Regions from separate parts of the Streptomyces sp. NPDC101194 genome, predicted to be linked through region 1. Evidence: riboswitches for the same ligand, from Rfam matches in the RefSeq annotation. Region 1 holds a riboswitch; each other region holds the start of a gene.
The links. Region 1 has a riboswitch for cyclic di-AMP ahead of ACIRP2_RS29230 (C40 family peptidase). Riboswitches for the same ligand answer to the same signal wherever they lie in the genome.
Positions count from the first base shown of each region.

Region 2: another riboswitch for cyclic di-AMP. It lies ahead of ACIRP2_RS21995 (transglycosylase SLT domain-containing protein); the one in region 1 lies ahead of ACIRP2_RS29230 (C40 family peptidase).
Region 3: another riboswitch for cyclic di-AMP. It lies ahead of ACIRP2_RS16710 (M23 family metallopeptidase); the one in region 1 lies ahead of ACIRP2_RS29230 (C40 family peptidase).

Region 1 covers NZ_JBIWOS010000009.1:163,986-169,139, forward strand. The annotation lists gene ACIRP2_RS29220 (ATP-dependent Clp protease proteolytic subunit) at 71-709, shown strand; gene ACIRP2_RS29225 (hypothetical protein) at 717-1,025, shown strand; cyclic di-AMP (ydaO/yuaA leader) riboswitch at 1,411-1,596, shown strand; gene ACIRP2_RS29230 (C40 family peptidase) at 1,601-2,074, shown strand; gene ACIRP2_RS29235 (ATP-binding protein) at 2,213-2,644, opposite strand; gene ACIRP2_RS29240 (helix-turn-helix domain-containing protein) at 2,849-3,709, shown strand; gene ACIRP2_RS29245 (DUF397 domain-containing protein) at 3,735-3,941, shown strand; gene ACIRP2_RS29250 (8-amino-7-oxononanoate synthase) at 4,001-5,143, opposite strand.
Region 2 covers NZ_JBIWOS010000005.1:513,105-518,258, reverse strand. The annotation lists gene ACIRP2_RS22000 (ABC-F family ATP-binding cassette domain-containing protein) at 1-944, opposite strand, end outside; cyclic di-AMP (ydaO/yuaA leader) riboswitch at 1,648-1,806, shown strand; gene ACIRP2_RS21995 (transglycosylase SLT domain-containing protein) at 1,811-2,575, shown strand; gene ACIRP2_RS21990 (DUF2461 family protein) at 2,711-3,361, opposite strand; gene ACIRP2_RS21985 (hypothetical protein) at 3,460-3,777, opposite strand; gene ACIRP2_RS21980 (APC family permease) at 4,115-5,154, shown strand, end outside.
Region 3 covers NZ_JBIWOS010000004.1:19,397-24,550, reverse strand. The annotation lists gene ACIRP2_RS16725 (SPFH domain-containing protein) at 1-137, shown strand, start outside; tRNA gene ACIRP2_RS16720 (tRNA-Met) at 228-301, shown strand; gene ACIRP2_RS16715 (PP2C family protein-serine/threonine phosphatase) at 543-1,703, shown strand; cyclic di-AMP (ydaO/yuaA leader) riboswitch at 1,983-2,135, shown strand; gene ACIRP2_RS16710 (M23 family metallopeptidase) at 2,147-3,412, shown strand; gene ACIRP2_RS16705 (aldo/keto reductase) at 3,722-4,666, shown strand; gene ACIRP2_RS16700 (PrsW family intramembrane metalloprotease) at 4,822-5,154, opposite strand, start outside.

The DNA.
Region 1 (5,154 bases):
AAGCTCGCACAGGCCCTGCACAGACCCGGATACGCGGACTGCGTACAGACCCGGAGGAGAGGCGTCACCCATGCCGTTCCGTCCCAGCGCCCGCTACGTACTGCCCGAGTTCACCGAGCGCACCACCAGCGGAACCCGCACCTTCGACCCGTATTCCAAGCTGCTCGCCGAGCGGATCGTGTTCCTGGGCACCCCGGTCGACGACACCGCGGCCAACGACCTGATCGCCCAGTTCATGTATCTGGAGCATGACGATCCGGACCGACCCGTCTCCCTCTACATCAACTCCCCCGGAGGCTCGTTCGAAGCCATGTCCGCGATCTACGACACCATGGAGTACCTCACCTGCGACGTGGAGACCTTCTGCCTGGGCCAGGCCGGTTCCTGCGCCTCCGTACTGCTCGCCGCAGGCGCTCCGGGCCGACGGCACGCACTGCCGGGAGCCCGGGTCGTCGTACAGCAACCCGCGCTCAGCGAGCCGGTGCAGGGCCGGCCTTCCGACCTGGAGATCGAGGCCCTGGAGCTGGAACGGGTCCGCGAAATGCTCATCACACTGCTGGCCCGCCACACCGGCCGTGACGCAGAGCGGATCGCCACCGACATCGAGCGCGATCTCATTCTCGACGCCCCGGGCGCCAAGGCGTACGGCCTGGTGGACCACCTCACACAGAACCGGAAGTCATCGCTCCCCACGTATGGCACGAGGTGAACGCCCGGTGCAGCCGCCACACTTGCCGCAACTGCCCGCACTGACCCGCGCGGAGGGGGAGTTCATCGACCACTACCTCGAAGTCCTCGACCAGTTGGGCCGGATCAATCCGGCCCGTGGCAGCGACACCTACGGCGCGTTGCGCGCCGCGCAGGCACTCGTGTCCCGGGCGGGCGCGCTGCGGGATGCCCTCGCGTCGATGCATGAACGCGGCGAGGCGCAGATCCACACGGGAACCCTGGCACGAGCGCTGCGCGTACTGGACGGGGAGCGGCGGGCCGGACGTGTCACCGTACCCCCCGCTCCGCCGAGTTGATCAGTCTCCACCGGCCCCGGCACCGCCGGGGTCCGGTCGGCTCCCCCACCCCCGCCGACAGCCGGGATTCGGCCAACTCCCGTACACGACACGCCCGGTGGGTACATCGAAATTCCTCGCTCGTTCGGCGTAGGAAGCCCCCCTCACGACGGATATCTCAACTTGCGCTTTTCAGATGACCAGTGAACGGAATCAACGATTCCAGTGCTGGTACGAGACGGGTCCCGGTGAACGACCCCACCCGAGAGTGCGCCGCCTCCACCCGAACGGGTCATTCGTGATGATCCACGCAAATCATCGCTTCCCTTCGGAAATCCGGCAGTCGGTGAGTCAAGATCCCTGGGACGACAAGCCCCCGTCACCGCGACGGGGCGGTCCGGGCGGACGCCGAGTCCTGCCGTCGTCCGGATGTCTGGTCGACAGAAGTGGATCGGCAGGAGTGGAGGACCCGAGCACAACGGGTCGGCCGGATCACCGGTCGATCCTCGGGGTGAAGCCGCCGAGCGCGGCCGGGCAACTTCGCCAGCCCGAACCCGACAGGTCATCCTTCACAGGCGGCTGACGAAGGGTTGCGCATGACTGCGCAGGTTCATGTCCCGTCTCTGCTCGTCCGGGCCGGTACGGCCTCGGTTCTGACTCTCGCCGCCGTCGGCGGCACCGTGCTCGCCCCCGGCGCCACGCCGGAGGCCCAGGCGGCGACTCCCTCGATGAAGGCGCTGAACATCGCCGCGTCGAAGAAGGGGGCGCCGTACCGGTGGGGGGCCACCGGTCCCAACCTCTTCGACTGTTCGGGACTGACGGTCTATTCGTTCAAGAAGGCAGGCAAGCGGCTCCCCCGCACCGCCCAGCAGCAGTACAACAAGACCCGCCATGTCTCGGCCTCGCACAGGAAACGCGGCGACCTGGTCTTCTTCCATTACGGTCGCAGCGTCTACCACGTGGGGATCTACGCCGGCCACGGCAAGATCTGGCACTCGCCGAGGACCGGCGCGGTGGTCCGACTGGAGAAGATCTGGACGAAGCGCGTCTACTACGGGCGGGTCGGCTGACCCGTCCGGCGGATCCTCACCTCCCTCCGGCCCCGACCCGCCGGCGGTGCACCGCCCCGTGCCGCTGATCCGCTCGTCACCGGTGCGGGGCGGTCACCCGACCCGACGCGGCACGCCCTGCGTCGCTCCCGCCCTCGGTCAGCCCTGCACGGGGATGCTCCAGGGAAGCGCGATCCAGACCGTCTTGCCGCCGTCGGCGGTGGGGGTGACGGTGAGCCGGCCGCCGCACTCCTTGGCGAGACAACGGATGATCACCATGCCGCGCCCGTTGTCCTGCTGAACGGCGGCGGGCAGCCTGCGGGGCCAGCGTGGGTGACTGTCCGTCACCCCCAGATAGAGCTGTTCCTCCTGCTCCAGTCTCAGGTCCACGGTGAAGGTGGGCGACTGCCCGAAGGTGTGCTGGACGGCGTTGGTCGCAAGCTCCGAGACGATGAGGCGGATACTGTCGGCGAACTCGGTGTCGACGGTCAGGCCCCATTCGGTGAGCACCCGGACCACATGCTTCCGGGCCGCCGAAACCGAGGCCGGATCGCTCGGCAGAGTGACGCTTGCTTCTTGATGGTCTGCCATGGCGAGCCGTCCCTTTCCCACCCGGACCGACGCTGGATCGGCCCCGGTTGCGCTTCGCGCCAGATTGCCATCGATGCTGCCCTCCGCGACGGCGATCCATCAGGATATGCATATATCTGTCGCTCAATGCGGTGAACCCTGCCCCACGAAACCGTTTGCGGGCGCCACACTGTCCGCTCGGCACGAGAGGGAGGGAGGCCGCGCATGCAGTACGGCCCTGCGGTACGACGCCGCAAGCTCGGGGAGGAGCTCCGGAGTCTGCGCCACGCGTCGGGACTGACCAGTCGGGACGCCGCGCGGATGCTCGGCTGGCACCAGTCCAAGGTGAGCCGGATCGAGACCGGTGTCAGTGGGGTGCGCCCGGCCGACGTGGCCGGGCTGATGGACGCGTACGGCGTGGACGACACCCGGCTCCGGACGCTCCTGGAGACGTTGGCGGGCTCGGCGGGCGGTGGCGGCACCGGGTGGTGGCATGCCTATCGTGGTCTGATTCCGCCGCAGTACCGCGACTTCATCAGTCTGGAGTCGCAGGCGCGGACCGCACGGACCCTGGAGACCTCGGTGGTGCCGGGACTTCTGCAGACGGCGGACTACGCACGCGCGGTGACCCGGGCTTCGCTGGACGATCCACCCGCCGGCCGGCTGGACTCCCTGGTGGAGGTGCGGCTCGCCCGGCAGGGGGTGCTGCGGACCGATCCGCCGCTGCGGCTGAGCGCGGTGCTCGACGAGGCGGTGCTGCGGCGCGAGGTCGGCGGGCGCCTGGTGATGAGGAACCAGCTGCGCCATCTGGCTCGGGTGGCCCAACTTCCCCATGTCGAACTCCAGTTACTGCCGTTCTCGGTCGGCGGCTACGCCGGCCTCACCGGACCTTTCGTTATCTTCTCATTTCCGAACACTTCTGATCTGGACGTGGTAGTTCTTGACCATTTGACGAGTAGCCTCTACCTGGAGCGGAAAGAAGACCTTGAGGCGTACAGCTCGGCCTTCCGCACCATGCAGGCACATGCGCTGTCGCCGCAGCACTCGTTGGACCTCATCGCCGCGATCGACCGCGGCGGTCAGTAACCCCGGACCGCCCGAGAGGGGCGTCATGTCGGATTGCCTCGCACAGCACGAGTTACGGTGGCGGCGCAGCAGCCGCAGCACGGGAATGAACAACTGCGTGGAAACCGCGCCGTTCGGTCACGGGCGGCTGGCCGTGCGGGACTCCAAGGACGTGTCCAGGCCACCACTGCGGTTCTCCGCGGCGGCCTGGACCACCTTCGTCTCCGGCCTGCGCCGGGGTCCGGACGACTGACAGGCAGGACCGTCCCACGAAGGAAGCCGTCCGCGGAAGCGGTCGATCGACCGTCGGGGTCAGCCGACGGGGGCGGTTCGCCGCACGATCGCCACAGCCTTGGCGATCTGTTCCTCGGTCAGGTCCGCCCGCGCCGTCAGCCGCAGCCGGGAGACGCCGTCCGGCACCGACGGCGGCCGGAAGCAACCCACCGCGATGCCTGCGGCGCGACAGTCGGCCGCCCAGCGCACAGCCGCCTGTGCCGAGGGTGCCCGCACCGAGACCACGGCCGCGTCGGGGCGTGCGACGGTCAGCCCGCCCGCCGTCAGCCCCGCGTACAACGCGGCGGCCACCGCCCGGGCCCTGGCGGCGCGCTCCGGCTCGCGGCTCAGCAGTCGCAGGCTGCCCAGGGCGGCGCCCACGGCGGCCGGTGCCAGACCCGTGTCGAAGATGAACGTACGGGCCGTGTTGACCAGGTGTTCGATGACCGCGGCCGGACCGAGTACCGCTCCACCCTGGCTGCCCAGGGACTTGGAGAGGGTGAGTGTGGTGACGATTCCCTCGCCGCCGGCCAGACCCGCGGCGGCGAGCGCACCCCGACCGCCCTCCCCCAGCACACCGAAGCCGTGCGCGTCGTCGACGAGCAGTGCGGCACCCTCCGCCCGGCAGGCTTCGGCCAGTTCGGGCAGTGGCGCGGCGTCGCCGTCCACCGAGAAGACCGAGTCGCTGACCACCAGCGCGCGCCCCGCGTGTGCCCGCAGAGTCTTGCGCACGGCATCCGGATCGGAGTGCGGCACGACGGCGGTCTCGGCCCGGGAGAGTCGGCAACCGTCCACGATCGAGGCGTGGTTGCCGGCGTCGGAGACGATCAGCGAGCCACGGCCGGTGAGCGCGGTGAGGGCGGCGAGATTGGCCGCGTAGCCGGAGGACAGCACCAGTGCCGCCTCGAAGCCACAGAAATCAGCCAGTTGGTCCTCGAACTCGGCGTGCAGCGCGGTGGAGCCGGTCACGAGCCGTGATCCGGTCGCGCCCGCACCCCACCGGTGGGCGGCCTCCGCCGCTGCGGCGGTGACGTCGGGGTGCCGGGTCAACCCCAGATAGTCGTTGCTCGCGAGATCCAGGAGCTCCGGTTCGGCGGGTCGGGGGCGGAGCGTGCGGACGAGTCCGGCGTCCGCACGGCGGCGCGCCTCGTCGTCGATCCAGTCGAACGGGTCGAAGGGCATGAGCGGTCCCT
Region 2 (5,154 bases), on a different contig from region 1:
CGTGCCTCGCTGAGCCGATCCGCCTGGAGGCCGCGGAGCTTTCCCGCGGACTCCTGCGCGGACCGCTTCCGGCGGCCGGCGATGATCTTCGGGAGCCCGCCGTCGGCCGCCGTCCTGCTGCCCTGGCGCCGACGTCGGGCCAGCTTCACCTGGGTCTCCTCCAGTTCGCGCTTCTGGCGGCGTACATCCGCCTCCGCGGCGCGCAACATCCTTCCGGCGGCCTCCTGTTCGATGCTCAGGACTTCCTGGTAGGCCGACCAGCCGCCGCCGTACCAGTTCACGGCGCCGGACCGGAGTTCGGCGATGCGGTCGACGCGCTCCAGTAGTTCGAGGTCGTGACTGACGACGACCAGCACGCCGGAGCGCCAGTTGTCGACGGCCTCGTGGAGTCTGCGCCGGGCGAGCACATCGAGGTTGTTGGTCGGTTCGTCCAGCAGAAGGATGTCGGGACGTTCCAGCAGCAGTGCGGCCAGGCGCAGGAGAACGGTCTCGCCCCCGGACAACTGGGCCACGGTGCGGTCCAGTTCGATGCTGCCGAGTCCCAGGGAGCCCAGGGCCGCCACGGCCCGTTCCTCGACGTCCCAGTCGTCTCCGATCGTGTCGAAGTGCCTCTCGTCCACATCCCCGGCCTCGATGGCGCGCAGCGCGGCGCGCCGCTCGGCGATGCCGAGGGCCGCGTCCACACGCAGCGTCGTGTCGAGGGTGATGTTCTGCGGCAGGTAGGCGAGGCTCCCGCCGACCGTCACCGAGCCCCGGGTGGGACGCAGCCGGCCGGCCAGCAGTCGCAGCAGGGTGGACTTGCCCGCGCCATTGGTACCGACGAGCCCGGTACGGCCGCGGCCGATGCTGAGCGAGAGGCCGTCGAGGACGGTCGTGCCGTCCGGCCACTGGAAGGACAGCGCCGAGCAGGTGAGCGAAGCGCTGGGGGCAGTGGGTGTCGCCATGGTGATCCTCGCAGTCGCAAGCGTGGTGAAGGGGGCTTCGTATGCGAGCACCACGCAGCGACCGTGCCGAGAAGGAGGGTGCGGCGGTCCGGAAGGTCGAAGGACGGCTGAGGCACCGAGGTCGCATCCACGCGGGGTCACGGGCAGGGGAAAGCACTGCTACTGCGTGACAGGCGTACGGCGGGAGCCGTACGGCGCGATGTTCGCGAACCTCAGATGCGCAACGTCCACCTCTATCGGAGACAACAGGGCCGCTCGGAACGATAACGAGCCGCAGGACGAAAGGCAAAGCCCCGAGGTGACGGAGCCGTGTCGGACGTGGTCGGGCCGATGCGTGGGTGCGCCGGAGCGAAGAGCCTTCGAGCGAGCGACCCAATGTCACTGTATGACCGATTTGTCAAAAATTAATAACTTCGTCAATAAAGGGGCTTTCTCTACCTACTGCACCATTTGAACACCAAGGGAAATATCCCTTTTGCGGCTTCGTGGTGTGAGTCACGTTCGAGGGGTTCGAAGGTCTCGGCGACCGGCGCGCTTCCCTTCTGTGCAAGGAAATCCGGCTGCGTGGTGTGAGCTGGATTACGGCGAATTCCATTAATCGATCTTGGAATGAAATGTGATCCAGAAATAGGGGCTTGTTCCTTTTGGTGTTTCTCGCCTACGGTCACCGTCAATCCGGACGGAACGCCAAATCCTGCCGCCGTCCGAGAATCCGACCCACTCACGTACGGCAGGAGCGGGGGACCCAGGTAAGCCGCCGGTCCGGTATCCGGAACGGCTCGGGGTGAAGTCGCATTCGCGTGCGGCCGGACATCTCCAGTCCGAACCCGACAGCTCACCTCGCAGGCGACGGAGAGGAATTCAGCATGTCCACAACGGGTAAGCACGGTCGCCGCAAGTCCACTTCGCTGACCCGCGGCTTCATTGTCGCGGCCACCGGCGGAGTCGCCCTCGTACTTCCGCTGGTGGGTGCCGGCTTCGCCTCCGCCGCGCCGGCGCAGGCCGCCACCGCAGCCAAGGCCGTGGCGTCGAAGAGCGCCACCGCCGAGGGAGTTTCCGTACAGAAGGCCGCGCCCGCGACGTATTCCGTGGTCGCCGGCGACACCCTTTCCAAGATCGCAAGAGCGCATTCCCTCAGCGGTGGCTGGCAGAAGCTGTACGCGGACAATCGAAATGTCATCGGTGACAATCCCGGTCTGATTGCCCCGGGTATGACGCTGACTATCGGGGCAGCCGCCCCTGCCGCGACCACCGCGAAGACCGCCGCCGCATCGGCTGCGACCACGTCCGCGGCGAAGCCCGCGACGTACGCGAACAATCTGGACGGCTGGATCAGGGAAGCGCTGGCCGTCATGGCCAAGCACGGAATCCCCGGCAGCTACGACAGCATCCACCGCAACATCATGCGCGAGTCCTCCGGTAACCCGCGGGCCATCAACAACTGGGACTCGAACGCTGCCGCGGGAACGCCCTCCAAGGGCCTTCTGCAGATCATCGACCCGACGTTCCGCGCCTACCACGTGCCCGGCACGTCCATGGACAGCTACGACCCGGTCGCCAACATCACCGCAGCGTGCAACTACGCCGCCGACAAGTACGGTTCGATCGACAACGTCTTCGGCGCGTACTGACGTACAGGGGCACCGAAAGGCGGTTCAGGACCGACGGGTGGCGAGAGGCCGGAGACTTTTCCGGCAACGGACCACCCACCGGTCAGGGGCCGCCTTTCGGCTGTTCGTCGACAAGAGTCGCACGCGGCGTCGATGTCAGGTGGCAGGCCGACGGGAGCCCGGAACGGTCACATGGCGGGCGAGCCAGGACAGCAGGGGTGCCAGTTCCTCCGCCGCCACGAGCACGGAGTCGACCAGCGCCGCCGTGTGCTGTGCGCAGTCCCCGCCGAGGGGGCGGGCGGCGGTGACGGAGCGGTGCCGAAGGAAAGCGGCGCGCGGATGACCGGCGTCGTGACCACGCGGCACGCGCCGCATGACGTCACCGGTGATCTCGTACCCTCGCGCCTCCAGGGCCTCGACGGCGCGCACCAGCTCCGGTCCGCTCTCCCGCGCGGCAACTGCTTCACGGAACAACGGGATCTGCCCCGGATCCGGATAACTCCAGCCACCGCTGATCCGGAGTCCGTCGAGATCGAATCGCAGACCGATCCGGACACCTCGCGCGATCCGGATCTCCGCCGCTTGATGCTGCCACCACCACGGATCCTTGCGGAAACCCCAGACGGAGAAGTCCTCGTACGCCCCGTCGGCGTCCGCCACATCGTTCAGCAACGCGATCATGGGTTGCCGCACGAGGCGTTCCCGGTCCTTCCGGAGTTTCTCGCGTGCTTCCTGCGAAGGTGCACCCTCCAACCGCAGAAGCAGCTCGAATGCCTGCTCTGTCCAGCCGCTGAACGCTCCGCTCATGCAGGGGATCCTAAGGCCGTCCGGCCGCCGCCGGACGCGGTGTCCGGCGTTCCCGAGAGGAGCCTCGCGTGGCGCTGTGCGCCCGGCCGACGCGACCGTCACTCCTGGGCGCTCTCCGTGGGCCGTTGCGAGCTCCGGGGCGGCGGTCTGGGAACCGTGGCCGCCTCTCCCTCCCGAACGGACCGCACCACCGCGTCGTGCAGACGCCTGCTGTCGTCCTCCGAGCAGCACGGCACCGGACTGCCCGACATGGTGAACCAGTCGATCGCCCCTGTGTACTGCACCGTCACCTGGGCCGTGTCATCGGCCCAGGTCGTGTGAACGGTCAGATCCCCGGACAGGACGCCGGCCTCGTCCGTCAGCACGCCACCGTGCCCGGAGAACACACCGCGAGTCGTCCATGACGCCCAAGCCATGCATCCAGGCTGGCACCAAGACGGTGGATGCGCGACCCGCGGCACCCCGGCTTCCCGGCCCCCGCCCTTCCGGAATGCGGAACGGGCAAAACTTTCCCCGGGATCCGGCTGCGGTTCCCGTACCCGCCGATCCCCAACAGATTGACGCACTCTTAACGCCAAACAGTCGAATCCTGCCTCCGAAACAACGAATTCCGAAGGTGAACAGCTCTTGACCTGCGGAACTCGTCAGGATTGCATGTCGCGCTGGGAGCGATGAAACCACTCACCACGTCCTCGTCTGGAGGCGATACCGCTCCCGTGCTCAGACACCGCACCTGTTGATCGGAATCGCACGATGACCGAAACGCTCAGCGCTCCCCAGGCGCTCGCGCCGGCGACCGGCCCCACCCCACAGAAGCTCAAGCGTTCCATCGGCGTCGTGGGCGGGACTCTGCTCACGCTGTCCTGCGTGACGCCCGCCTCGACCCTCTTCGTGGTCGTTCCGGACCTGTTCTCCAGCCTCGGCACGTACACCGCCCTCACCATCGCCATCGGCTCACTGCTCTGTATCGCGGTCGCCTTCTGCTACTCGGAGCTCGGCACCCTCATTCCGAGCGCGGGCGGCGAGTACGCCATGGTGTCGACCATGGCCGGGCGGCTGGCCGGGTGGCTCGTCTTCGTGCTCTCCCTGCTGGTCGTGATGATCGTGCCCCCGGTCATCGCCATGGGAACGGCCGACTACCTCGCCCCCGTCGTGCACATTCCGGCCCCCGCCGCGGGCGCGGGCGTCATGGTGCTCGCCACCCTCGCCGGTCTCCTGGACCTGCGCGCCAACGCGTGGATCACCGGGATCTTCCTCGTCCTGGAGGTGATCGCGGCAGGCGTCGTCGCCGTCCTCGGGTTCGCGCACTCCGAGCGCGGGGCCTCCGCGCTGGTGCACGGGTCGGTCGCCTCGTCGAGCGGAACGACATCCACGGTCACCGCGATGATGGTGGTCTCCGGGCTCGCGATCGCGCTCTTCATCACCCAGGGCTTCTCCACGGCCGTCTACCTCTCGGAGGAACTGGAGAACCCGCGGCGAAACGTCGCCCGTACCGTGCTCGCCACGCTCGCCATCTCCACGGCGGTCATCCTCGTCCCGGTCATCGCCATCACGCTCGGCGCCCCGGACCTCGCGGCCCTGACCTCCGGGGACCTGAACACCATGGTCGCCGCCTGGTCCAATTCGGCCGTCGGCACGTTCGTCAGCCTCTGCGTCGCTCTCGCGATCATCAACGCGGGCATCGTCATGGTCATCCAGAACTCACGGGTCCTGTTCGCCTCCGCCCGCGACAAGGCCTGGCCCGAGCCGGTCAACGCCGCGCTGTCCCGCCTCGGCCGGTTCGGCTCCCCGTG
Region 3 (5,154 bases), on a different contig from region 1:
ACGGTGTCAATGAGATGGCTGCGGGCGTGGTCGGCCAGGGGCTGGCGATCCTTCATGCGCTGCAGCGCGGCGCGAGCCCGATGAAGTCACCGGCGGTCGACGGGAAGGCCACTGGGCGCATCACCGAGACGAACTGATCTCCGGGGCCGCGCCGAAGGGGCGGGACGCGGGAGATTCGCCGAGTGGTCATGAGCGCGCCGGACATGCCGTAGAGTTGTGTTCACCGACGCGGGGTGGAGCAGCTCGGTAGCTCGCTGGGCTCATAACCCAGAGGTCGCAGGTTCAAATCCTGTCCCCGCTACTGACGATTCAGGCCCGGCACGCATGCAGCGTGCCGGGCCTGAATCATTTCCCCGCACCGCCGCCGGTCCCTGGTTCCGGTCGCCGGAATGGTGGAAGGCGGGGCAGGCGGTGTGTGAGCCGGGCCACGTGCGTACCCCCATTGGCCGATGAGGAGTCGCCGCGCGCCCTCGCTCCGGTGAGCCTGGAGGTGGGGCGCGGCACCGTACTCAGCCGTGCGCGTACCGGGCAGGAGACCACAGGTGTGGAAGCGGCTGAAGCAGGGCGGCAGACACGCCGGAGGCGGTGTCCGTACCCGGCGGTTCGTCCGCGCGCTGCCCGCCCTGATGATTCTCGGCGGGCTGGTGTTCGACGCCCTCACGCCGCCGACCTTCACCGCCATTCCGCTGTTCGTGGCGGCGCCGCTGATCGCCGCGCCGTTCTTCTCGCTGTCCAGCACCGTCCTCACCGCCGTCGCCTCGATCCTGGCCATCGTCGCGCTGCGCCTGCACAGCAACACGTTGCCGCAGGCCGTGCCGTTGATCGAGCTGCTGACCCTGGCCACCGTGTCGGTCCTCGCGATCGTCATCAACGGGGTCGTGCGGCGCAGCAACGAGCAACTGGCCTCCGCGCGGGTGATCGCGGAGACCGCCATGCGGGCCGTGCTGCCCAAACCGTCCGACCGGATCGGCGGGCTGCATGTGGCGGCGCGGTACGAGGCGGCGCAGGCGGACGAGTTCGTCGGCGGCGACCTGTTCGCCGTGGCGGACACCCCGCACGGGGTGCGGCTGGTGGTCGGGGACGTACGGGGGAAGGGGCTCGACGCCGTGGAGTCCGTGGCGGTGATCATCGGCGCGTTCCGGGAGGCGGCCGAGCAGGAACGTTCTCTGGAGGGCGTGGCTCAGCGGCTGGAGCGGGCGCTGGCGCGAGAGGGAACGGGGCGGAGCGGGCTGGACGTGGTCGAGGGCTTCACCACCGCCGTACTGGCCGAGATCCCGTCCGGGCTGTCGCGGGTGCGGATCGTCAACCGTGGTCATCCCGAGCCGATCCTGCTGCATCCGGACGGAGCCCTGGATGTGCTGGGGCCGTCGGTGCCCGCGCTGCCGCTCGGGATGGATCTGGGGGTGTGGCCCGACCGGGCGGACGAATGGGATCTGACGGCGGGGACGACCCTGCTCCTCTACACCGACGGTCTCTCCGAAGCGCGGAACGCCGACGGGGTCTTCTACGATCCGGCTGCGCGGCTGCGCGGGCGGATCTTCCCGGGACCCGAGGAGCTGCTGTCCGCCCTGACCGACGACGTGCGGCGGCACACGGGCGGCGAGACCACCGACGACATGGCGCTGCTCGCGGTCGTACGTCCCGCGGAGGGGCAGCCGCACCGGCGCAGGACGGTGAAGATCGTGGGACTGGACACGATGTGACGGGTGGGGCGGGTGCGTGGTGCGGACCGGGTGGAGTGCCGGACGGGCATGCCACCGTGCGTAACCGAAGCACGCCGCTCCGCATAACATTTGACGCAACGTCAGAATCCGGGTAATGGCTGAGGGGCGATCAACTCATCCGATTCCACCCGGTTATGTCCCGTAAAGTCCAGGCCAAAGACGTGAACGATCAGTGGGAACAGCTTGGAATAGGGCCCGGGTGTCTATTAACGTTCGATAACGCAGCGCGGTCGTCCCAGCCGTCGTCAGTGGCGGCACCGTGCGCGAGCGCCGAATTCCGCAAGGGAACCGGGGAACCACCTACATGGGGTGAATCGGACACCTGTGTCTCGTGAGAGGCAGAGGCGCCCGTAGGAGACCTTCCTGCTCCGAACCCGTCAGCTAACCCGGTAGGCGAGAAGGAAGGAAAGGAGTGCGCCCAAGTGGCGTCCAACAAGCCTGCCCCCGAGGCCCCCGCGCGGTTCACCTCCGACTTCGGCCCGGGCGGTGACTTCGGCACCGGTTCCGACTACGGCCTCGGATACGGCCCCGGTCTCGCCTCCGACGCCGGTTACGCAACCACCGGGACGAGAACGGCGTTCGGGACCGGCTACGGCACCGAGCCGGGCGGCGACTTCACCGGTGAGTTCGGGTCCGGTGAGTTCAGCGGGTCCGGCGATCCGGCAGAGCTCCGCGGGGGATTTCGCGCCGACGGCGTCGGTGAACCCGAACGAAGCCGGGACGAGTGGAACCCCACCGAGGAGTCCGTCCGCCCCGTGCGCGGCAAGCACCGCGTCGCCAAGCAGCGCAACGGACTTGCCCGTAGCTCCACCGTGCTCGGGGTCGGCGTCATCGCGGCGGTCGGCGCGGGCGGCATTGCCACCGCGCAGAGCAAGCCGGCGGTCTCCATCTCGCTTCCCGATTCCATCGCGGACAACCTGCCCGACGCCAAGTCGCTCCCCGGCGTGGGGTCCCTGTTCTCCGGCGAGTCCGAAGCCGACAAGGCCGAGGCCGTCGCCGCGTCCGCGCCGCTCACCACCGCCGGCATCACCACCGCCGAGGCCCAGCGGGGCGCGACGGACGCGGGCGAGGCGCTCCGTGCCCGTATCCTCCAGCAGGCCGAGCAGCAGCAGGACGCCGCCGACGCCGAGGCCAGGGCCGCCGAGGAGAAGGCGGCCGCGGAGAAGGCCGCCGCCGAGGCCAAGAAGCAGCAGGACGCGGCCGAGGCCAAGATCGCCGCCGAGAAGAAGAAGGCGGAGGAAGAGGCCAAGAGGAAGGCGGAGGCCCTGCGGCTCGCCAAGCTGGCCGCCAGCTACGCCATCCCGACCTCCTCGTACACGATCACTTCGACCTTCGGCGAGGCCGGCTCGATGTGGTCCTCCGGCTACCACACCGGCCTCGACTTCGCAGCGCCGACGGGCACCCCGATCAAGGCCATACACGGCGGCACCATCAAGTCGGCCGGCTGGTCCGGTTCGTACGGCTACCGCACGGTGCTGGAGCTCGAAGACGGTACGGAGCTGTGGTTCTGCCATCAGTCCTCGATCGGTGTCAGTGTCGGCCAGAAGGTCACGACCGGTGACACCATCGGCAGGGTCGGCGCGACCGGCAACGTGACGGGCCCGCACCTCCACCTGGAGGTCCACACCCCGGCCGGCACGGGCATCGACCCGATGGCCTGGCTGCGCGGCAAGGGCCTCAACCCCTGATCCGCCGGCCGCCTCGCGGCCCACACGACCCGAGCCGGTTCGCCGGCCGCTGAACCCCGGCAGCCCTGACGCTCTCCCCCCGACGTCAGGGCTGCCGGGGTGTCGGCACGGTTCCTCCGGCCGGAGGGGCAAGACGGACGGAACGAGGAGCGGGACGGAACGACGCGCAGGCCGGGCAATGGGCCGGGCGGGGGCCTGAAGACAGACCGGAGCGGCGGCCGGGCGGATCGGTGGGCCGGGCGATCGGCGGAACCGCCTGAAGGGCCGACTGCCGGAATAGCGGACCCGCTGGTGTCCGTTGATCCACATATGACTTCTCTTCGTAAGCTGGGCCCTTCCGACCTCCAGGTCTTCCCGCTCGCCCTCGGCGGCAACGTCTTCGGCTGGACGGCCGACGAGGCGCAGTCGTTCGCCGTGCTGGACGCCTATGCCGCGGCGGGCGGCAACTTCATCGACACCGCCGACGCATATTCGGCCTGGATCCCGGGCAACGAGGGCGGCGAGTCGGAGACCGTCATCGGGAAGTGGCTCGCGGCACGCGGCAACCGGTCGGAGATCGTCGTCGCGACGAAGGTCGGCGCCCATCCCGCGTACAAGGGGCTCACCGCCACGAACATCAAGGCCGCGGCGGAGGAGTCGCTGCGCCGGCTCGGCACCGACCACATCGACCTGTACTACACGCACTTCGACGACGAGACCGTCCCGGTCGAGGAGATCATCACCGCCCTCGACCAGCTGGTGAAGCAGGGCAAGGTCCGGGAGATCGCCGCCTCCAACATCAGCCCCGAGCGGCTCCGGGCATCCCTGGACTTCTCGGAGCGCGAGGGGCTGGCCCGTTACGTGGCCCTGCAGCCGCACTACAACCTGGTCTCCCGCGACACATACGAGGGCGAACTCCAGGAGACGGCCGCTCGGGCCGGGCTCGCAGCCGTCCCGTACTTCGCCCTGGCCTCCGGGTTCCTCACCGGCAAGTACCGTCCGGGTGCCTCGGTGGAGAGCGCTCGGGCCGAGAAGGCGGGGCAGTACCTGGAGTCGGAGCGGGGGCAGAAGGTCCTGTCCGCGCTCGACAAGGTCGCCCAGGAGCACGACGCGGAGATCGCGACCGTCGCACTGGCGTGGCTCGCGTCCCGGCCGACCGTCGTCGCGCCGATCGCCTCGGCCCGCACCGTCGAACAGCTGCCCGCGCTGGTGGCCGTCGCCGACCTCCGGCTGACCGAGCAGGACCTGGCGGAACTCACCGAGGCATCCGCCTGACACGGTCGTCCAGGTACATGGTCGCCCGTGGGCGCCCCGGGAGCACAGCGCTGCCGGGGCGTTCACGCGAGCAGGACGGTCGTCGCCCGGCCCTCGTCGGCCCCGTCCGCGCCCTTCTCGCGCGACGGACGAACGTTCCGGTGCCGAGCGTGGCCCTACTGGCTCCGCTGCGGCGGCTGGTGCGGGGCCAGATAGGGGTTGTAGCCGTGGCCGCCGTACGGCGTGTGCTGCGGGAACGGATGGGCGTACGGGCCGGGTGGCGGCCGATGCGGGCGCAGGCGGCCCGTCGCCTGCGCCGCGTACGTCAGGGCGGGAGCGGCCACGTCCCTGCGCTGCCAGAGATGGTGCAGCAGCTCCAGCTCGCGTTCGGCGAAATCCGCACCCGCGGTCCCGCGGCGGGCCTGCCTGCGCAGTGAGGCCAGCGACGTCGCGAACGACTCGTACTCGGCGACGGTGCGGGCGGCAGCCTTGCCCTGGGCCTTGGCCTG